2 regions of the Kribbella sp. NPDC049227 genome follow, and region 2 is predicted to be linked to the other one. Evidence: riboswitches for the same ligand, from Rfam matches in the RefSeq annotation. Region 2 holds a riboswitch; the other holds the start of a gene.
What was found. A riboswitch is a leader RNA that binds a small molecule or an ion and turns the genes downstream of it on or off. The one in region 2 is predicted to bind ZMP and ZTP.
Positions count from the first base shown of each region.

Region 1: linked by a shared signal. The riboswitch ahead of ACGFH6_RS28920 (bifunctional 5,10-methylenetetrahydrofolate dehydrogenase/5,10-methenyltetrahydrofolate cyclohydrolase) and the one ahead of ACGFH6_RS42945 (5-aminoimidazole-4-carboxamide ribonucleotide transformylase) in region 2 are both predicted to bind ZMP and ZTP.

Region 1 covers NZ_JBICST010000006.1:606,306-609,939, forward strand. Annotated here, with positions in the region: gene ACGFH6_RS28910 (helix-turn-helix domain-containing protein) at 1-387, opposite strand, end outside; gene ACGFH6_RS28915 (phytanoyl-CoA dioxygenase family protein) at 488-1,363, shown strand; gene ACGFH6_RS28920 (bifunctional 5,10-methylenetetrahydrofolate dehydrogenase/5,10-methenyltetrahydrofolate cyclohydrolase) at 1,360-2,202, opposite strand; ZMP/ZTP riboswitch at 2,233-2,322, opposite strand; gene ACGFH6_RS28925 (beta-N-acetylglucosaminidase domain-containing protein) at 2,323-3,634, opposite strand, start outside.
Region 2 covers NZ_JBICST010000012.1:99,813-103,446, reverse strand. Annotated here, with positions in the region: gene ilvD (dihydroxy-acid dehydratase) at 1-926, opposite strand, end outside; gene ACGFH6_RS42950 (hypothetical protein) at 989-1,978, opposite strand; ZMP/ZTP riboswitch at 2,017-2,101, shown strand; gene ACGFH6_RS42945 (5-aminoimidazole-4-carboxamide ribonucleotide transformylase) at 2,129-3,040, shown strand; gene ACGFH6_RS42940 (MMPL family transporter) at 3,046-3,634, opposite strand, start outside.

The DNA of each region.
Region 1 (3,634 bases), on a different contig from region 2:
CAGCAGATAGGTGCACAGTTCGTCGAGCAGCCCCGGATCGGACCTCGATCGCACCGAGGGCCAACTCGACGGAGCGCCGAGTCCGCCGAAGTCCTCGATCTGGAAGTGCACGTAGGCGTGCCGCGACCAGTGATCACAGTCCCAGATATAGGAGTCCCGGTTGCCGCGCCGGGCCAACGCCACCGTTCCGGGGCGCAACTCCTCCTCCACCGTCGCTTGGTGGACCCCGGCGTCGTCGTACAGCTCGGTCCGCCAGAGCGCCGAACCGTGCAGAAGCCAGAGCAGTTCGAAGTTCGGCAACCAGCGCGGACCGTACGTCGCCCCGGGCGCATAGTCCGCGACCTGGACCACGGAGTTCACGCTGATCACCGGTGGTCGCGATGTCACGAACAGATAGTAGAGCGCGCGCCGGCGACATTGGCCGGCCCACCGTGCTCTGAGACTGTGAAGCCGGTCATCGCCAACCCCAGGCCGGATGGAGCGCCAGATGCAGCCTGTCACCGCCGTACGCCGGTTCACCGAGGTCACCGACGAGTTGATCGGGTCGTTCCAGCGCGACGGCTTCGTCGTCCTCGACCAGGCCCTTCCACCCGACCAGGTCGCCGCGCTCCACACAGCGGCCGAGCGCCTGTGCCGCGGTGACCTCGGGGCCGTCGAAGGCAGCCCGAGCACGGAGCCGGGTGACGATGTCGTGCGCAAGTACCTGTGCATTCACCAGCCCCACAAGGTGTCCGACGTGGCCCTGGCCGCGTTGCACGCACCGCGCGTGGTGACGGCACTGACCGCGCTGATCGGGCCGAACGTGAAGGCGATGCAGTCGATGCTGTTCATCAAGTCCGAAGGCAAGCCGGGCCAGGCCTGGCACCAGGACGAATTCTTCATCCCGACCAGGGACCGCTCGCTGACCGCGGTGTGGATCGCGCTCGACGACGCCACCGTGGAGAACGGCTGCCTGTGGGTGCTGCCGGGCTCGCACCGCCGCGGCGTCATCTATCCCGATCGCGAGCAGGACGATCTCCGCTTCGACTGCACGGTGGAGTTGTTCGACTTCCCCTACACCGACGACGACGCCGTACCGGTCGAGGTGCCGGCGGGTTCGGCGGTGATCTTCAACGGCTACCTGCTGCACCGATCACTACCGAACACCACCCGGCGCGGACTCCGCCGGGCCCTCGCCAACCACTACATGAGCGCGGAGTCGCTGCTCCCCTGGCAGTCCGTGCCGTCGGGAGTCCATGTCGGCAAGCACGACTACCGCGACATCGTGATGGTGGCCGGGACCGACCCGTACGCCTACAAGGGCATCGACGACATCGCCCGCCCGCACTCGCGCGCCGACAAGGACGGCGGCTGCGACCGCTAGGAGGTCTGCGCCTCGGCGGCGTCGACGGCCTGCTCCAGAAGAAGGGCGATCGTCATCGGACCGACCCCGCCCGGGACCGGTGTGATCAGGCTCGCCACCTCGGCCGCGGCGGCGAAGTCGACGTCCCCGACGTTGCCCTCGTTGTAGCCCGCGTCGACGACGACCGCGCCGGGCTTGAGCCAGTCGCCCTGGACGAAGTTCGGCCGGCCGACCGCGGCCACCACGATGTCCGCGGTCCGGACGATCGCGGGCAGGTCGGTGGTCCGGGAGTGCGTGTAGGTCACGGTCGCGTTCGATGCCAGCAGCAACATCCCGGCCGGCTTGCCGAGAATCGGGCTGCGGCCGATCACCACCGCGTGCGCTCCAGCGATCGGTACGTCGTACGCCTCCAGCAGGCGCATGATCCCGCCGGGCGTCGCGGACCGGAAGCCGGGCTCACCGAACGCCATCGCACCGAACGACCGCGTGGTCACACCGTCGACGTCCTTGGCCGGGTCGATCGCCTCGAACGCGGCCCGCTCGTCGATCTGCGCGGGCACCGGGTGCTGCAGCAGGATCCCGTGCACCGCCGGGTCCTGGGACAGCTTCGTCAGCTCCGCGACCAGTTCCTCGGTCGTCGTCTCCGCGGGCAGTACGACGCTCCGCGACCCGATGCCGGCCTTCTTCGACCGGTTCTGCTTCATCCGCACGTACGTCGCGGACGCGGGATCGTCACCGACCAGCACGGTGGCCAGACACGGCTGGACCCCGGTCCGCTCCTGCAGTGCACGGGCCCGGTCGGCCGCCTTCGCCACCATCTCGGCGGCGAGGTCGGTACCGGTCATCAGAGTGGCAGTCATGGCGCGCGCTCCCTTGGGCGTCGACATCAGGTCAAGTGCCCAGGCGCGCGGCTCGGCCGGATCCTCCGGCGGACCGTTCCCCGGTGGTCGTCCACCTCAGCGCCAGTCGCGGTCCACCGCTCAGGATACCCGGCCACCCTCCGTCGCCTCGGTCAGGAAGGTCTCGATGACAGGGTCACCGAGTTGGGGATGGGTCTTGGAGTGTGGGAGGCGGGTGTCGCGGATCGTCTTGGCCTGGGTGACCAGGTGGTCGATCTGGTCCCGGGTCGTGGCGGCGTCCGAGCTGTTGCCTTCGGCCACTGCTTCGAGGTGCCGGAGGGACTCGCGCAACGCTTGCGCCCAGAGGAAGGTCGCATCGAGCCAGGCGCCGGCCTCGTCGGCGAACGACGGGTCGGACACACCGGCGCGGATCCGGGCCGGAGCGTTCTCGATCGCCTCGAGATACGGCTCGAGCTGCGCGATGGCCCCGGCCAGGTCGCCTGCCTTCCAGGTCTTCCAGAACGCGGCCGTCTGCGCGGCCAGGACCGGCGCGTTCACCAGATGCAGCCGGCCGTCGTAGGTGGTGAGGTCGGTGAAGACCTCCAGCGCCGCGATCGTCTCGGCGTCTCCCCCGGCCCGCTCGGCGAGCGCGCGGTGCCACGAGGCCTGCTCGTCGTACGTCGCCGGGTTCCAGCCGAACTCGGCGAACGAGTAGAGCGCGATCTTGCTGGCCCCGGCCTGGTTCATCGGGTTCGAGATCACGCCGACGACCTGGTCGGCGAGGCCGGGCTCGCGCCCGCTGTAGGCCGCGAGCAGGATCCGGGCGGCCGCGTAGTCGTTGACCGGGTAGTTGTCCCAGATCAGGATGTCGTGCCCGAACACGGCCTTCGCCTCGGCCGCTTGTGCGCTCGTGATCGTCTCCGGTACGACGCCGATCCCGGTCCAGTGGACGATCACGGCGCTGTCGAGCTGCTCCCGCAGCGCCTGCTTGTACGGCGTCTCGTCGACGTTGTAGTACTCGGTCGGGACCATCTGCAGCGGGGCGAGGTCCGGCTTGGTCGCGACCCACTCGCGCTGGATCCGGTTCAGCAACTCGCTCTGCGCACGCCCGGCCCCGCCACCGCCGGCGCCGTACTTCTCCTCGTCCTCGGCGCTGTGCCACTTCTCGTACTCGATGTCGTCCAGGGCCACGTTGAACGCGCGCGCACCCAGTGCGTACAGGGCCTCGAACTTGGCGATCAGCGCCTGGAAGTCGCTGTCGTCGGTGTAGCGGATCGACAGGCCGGGTGACAGCGCGAAGGTGAAGTCGACCTTGTTCCGCACCGCGCGCTGGACCAGCTCGCCGAGCTCGGCCAGCTTGCCGGCCGGGTACGGGTCGCGCCACTGCTCGCGGTGGTACGGGTCGTCCTTCGGCGCGTACTCGTAGGTGTTCATCCGGTGCGTGCCGAGGTAG
Region 2 (3,634 bases):
TTGAGGTCGCCGAGATGCGGGACCCGGTCGCCGATCCGGTTGAAGTCCGCCAGGGTCAGGTCGACGTCGGCCTCCCGCGCGATCGCGAGCAGATGCAGTACGGCGTTCGTCGAGCCACCGAGCGCCATCACGACGGCGATCGCGTTCTCGAAGGCTTCCTTGGTGAGGATCTGGCGGGCCGTGATCCCCTTCTGCAGAAGGCCGACCGCGGCCTCGCCGGACTTGCGCGCGTAGCCGTCGCGACGTCGGTCGACCGCGGGCGGTGCGGCCGAGCCGGGGAGCGACATACCGAGCGCTTCGGCGGAGGCGGCCATGGTGTTGGCCGTGTACATGCCGCCGCAGGCACCTTCGCCTGGGCAGATGGCGCGCTCGACCGCATCCACCTCGTCCTGCGTGATCAGGCCACGCAGGCAGGCACCGACCGCCTCGAACGCGTCGATGATCGTGACGTCCTTGTCGCCGAGCCTGCCGGGCATGATCGAACCGGCGTACAGGAAGACCGAGGCCAGGTCGAGCCGGGCCGCGGCCATCAGCATGCCGGGCAGCGACTTGTCGCAGCCGGCCAGCAGCACCGAGCCGTCCAGCCGCTCGGCCTCCATCACGGTCTCGACCGAGTCGGCGATGATCTCGCGGCTGACGAGCGAGTAGTGCATGCCGACGTGGCCCATCGAGATGCCGTCGGACACGCTGATCGTGCCGAACTCCAGCGGATAGCCGCCGGCCGCGTGCACGCCTTCCTTGACCGCCTTCGCGAGCCGGTCCAGGGACAGGTTGCACGGGGTGATCTCGTTCCAGCTCGACGCGACTCCGACCTGTGGCTTGGCCCAGTCGTCGTCACCCATCCCGACCGCGCGAAGCATCCCGCGCGATGCGGTCGCCTCCAGCCCGTCGGTCACCGTCCGGCTCCGTGGCTTCACATCGACCATGCGGCTCACTCTATTCCTTGGTCAACGAACACCGCCGTTACGGCTCTGCACCGTTGGTTGGGTCAGGACATCTGGTGTGCCACCGCCGTCGCGAAGGCGGTGAGGGGGTCGGGGTCGTTGGTATAGCCCCAGGGCAGGCTCTCGATCCGGCCTGTCGTCAGTGCGGCGTGCTCCATCGCCGCGGCCTTCGCGCCGACCGCCTTCAACGCGAACGCCATCGCGCCGTGGGCGGAGATGTCCTCCGGCTGTTGATCGCGTCCGGGGGTCCACCACTTGTCCCTCGCGGCCAGCAGTTCCTCCCGCCGGTTCGAGATCTCGCGGGTCAGGCGGGCGCCGCGCTGCAGCCGGGAGAGCTCGCTGTCGCCGAGTACGTCGACCCACACCTCGTTGATCACCTGTGCGGCGACGGCGCAGAGCGCGCTACCCGGCTGTGCGTTCGCCACCACCTGATGACCGAAGTGCACGAGCTCGGCGAGCTCCAGGCCGGACCACTTCGGGGCGAGCACCTGCACCCGTCCGCTGTGCGCGGCATAGCTCTCGGGATGGCGCTCCACCGCGGACCGAAAGACCTCGTCCTTCACTTCCATCGACGACTGCAGTCCGACCGTGACCCACTGCAGCACCTCCCACGGGGCCGCATCGCCGGGCGCCGTATCGATCGCATGATTCAGTACTGCGCCCGCGGTCCCGAGGACGTCGTGGAACGACGCGAACTGCTGCTCGGAGACGTACTTCGCGAGACTCTCGCTCCGCACTTCCCAGGCCTCGAACACCAACGTCTGCCCAAGCCACAGGAGCAGATCCGGATCCCTGGGCAACGCCTCCAGCCGCAACTCCAACTGCCGACTGTGCCCGACCGCCGCCTGCCCCAGGCCCACCACCCGCACCGACCGCAGCCCGGTATTCATCGGCGTCGCCTTCAGCAACGCCATCCCCGTCGACAGATCCCCCGCACGCACAGCGGCATACGCCCGATCGAGCTCGGGATCGGCCCAGGCCTGATCGAGCCGAAGCCTGGAGACATCCACCGCCCTCCGAGAGAAGATCCCCATCCTCGGATCGTACGTGTGCGGGTTGCTCGAATAGACTGCCGAACGACCGCGACTGGCGAGGGTGGAGTACCACCGGGGAGCGGTCGGCCGGCAAGCAAGGCGTCGTCCGCCTGGGCGCCTCCGATGTGTTTCGATCTCGGAGGTCGCTGGATGCGTTATGGCATGAACCCCCACCAGTCCGCCACGATGACGCCGGTGTCGGGTCGGGCGCCGTTCACGGTCGTCAGCGGGAGTCCGTCGTACATCAACGTCCTGGATGCGCTCACCGGTTGGCAGCTCGTGCGAGAGGCGGCCGGGATGTTCGGGATGGTCGCTGCGGCGTCGTACAAGCACGTCTCCCCTGCCGGTGCTGCGCTGGCGGAGTCGGTGAGCGCCGCGTATGTGCGTGCCCGTGATGCCGATCCGAAGTCGTCGTACGGCGATTTCGTTGCCGTGTCGCATCCGGTCGATGCCGAGCTTGCGGGTGTGCTCAAGCGGGTCGTGAGCGACGGGATCATTGCGCCCGGGTACGACGAGGGCGTCGTCGGAGTGTTGGCTGGGAAGAAGCGCGGGACCTTTCTCGTTCTCGAAGCCGATGCGTCCTTCGAGCCGCCGGAACACGAGGTGCGCGAGGTGTACGGGCTGCGGCTGACGCAGCAGCGGGACGATCTGCCGTTGACTCGTGAGCTGCTGGATCCGGGCGTGCCGGATGCCGCGGCCCGCGATCTGTTGCTCGGGATGATCGTGGCGCGGTACACGCAGTCGAACACGGTCGCGATGGTGAAGGACGGTACGACGATCGGCATCGGCGCCGGCCAGCAGTCACGAGTCGACTGCGTCCGCCTGGCCGGCGAGAAAGCAGACGAGTGGTGGTCCCGCCGCTCGTCCGAGCAGCTGATCGGTGTCGCGATGGTCTCCGACGGCGCCATCCCCTTCGTCGACAACATCGACGAAGCCCACCGCCACGGCGTGGCCCACATCGCCGAACCCGGCGGCTCGATCCGCTCCGACGAGGTCGCCGAGGCGTGCGCCGCCCGCGGAATCACGCTGTCACGAACGGGCGTACGCCTCTTCCGCCATTGAGCAGGTCAGGAGACCGGTTCGACCTTGGGGGTTTCTTGGGGGGTTGGCGGGGGTGGGGCGGGCGGGCCGCCTTCCAGCTGGATGTCGGGGACGATGCGGTCGAGCCATCGGGGCAGCCACCAGGCGCGGTCGCCGAGGAGCGTCATGACGGACGGGACCAGGACCATCCGGACGATGCTGGCGTCGATGAGTACGGCGACCGCCATGCCGACCGCGAGCATCTTGACCGTCGGGTCGTCGTCGAGGACGAAGCTGAGGAAGACCACGATCATGATCGCGGCCGCGGTGGTGATGACCCGGGCCGTCGCGCCGATTCCGATCGCCACGGCGCGATGGCTGTCCTTGGTCGCGATCCACGCCTCGTGCACCCGGGACAGCAGGAAGACCTCGTAGTCCATCGACAACCCGAACACGATCGCGAACATCAGCATCGGCACGAACGACGGGATCGGCACCTTCTCGTCGATCCCGACCAACGAGGATCCCCAGCCCCACTGGAACACCGCGACGATCACGCCGTACGCCGCTCCGACCGACAGCAGGTTGAGGATCGCGGCCTTGATCCCGATCAGGAGCGATCGGAACGCGACCGTG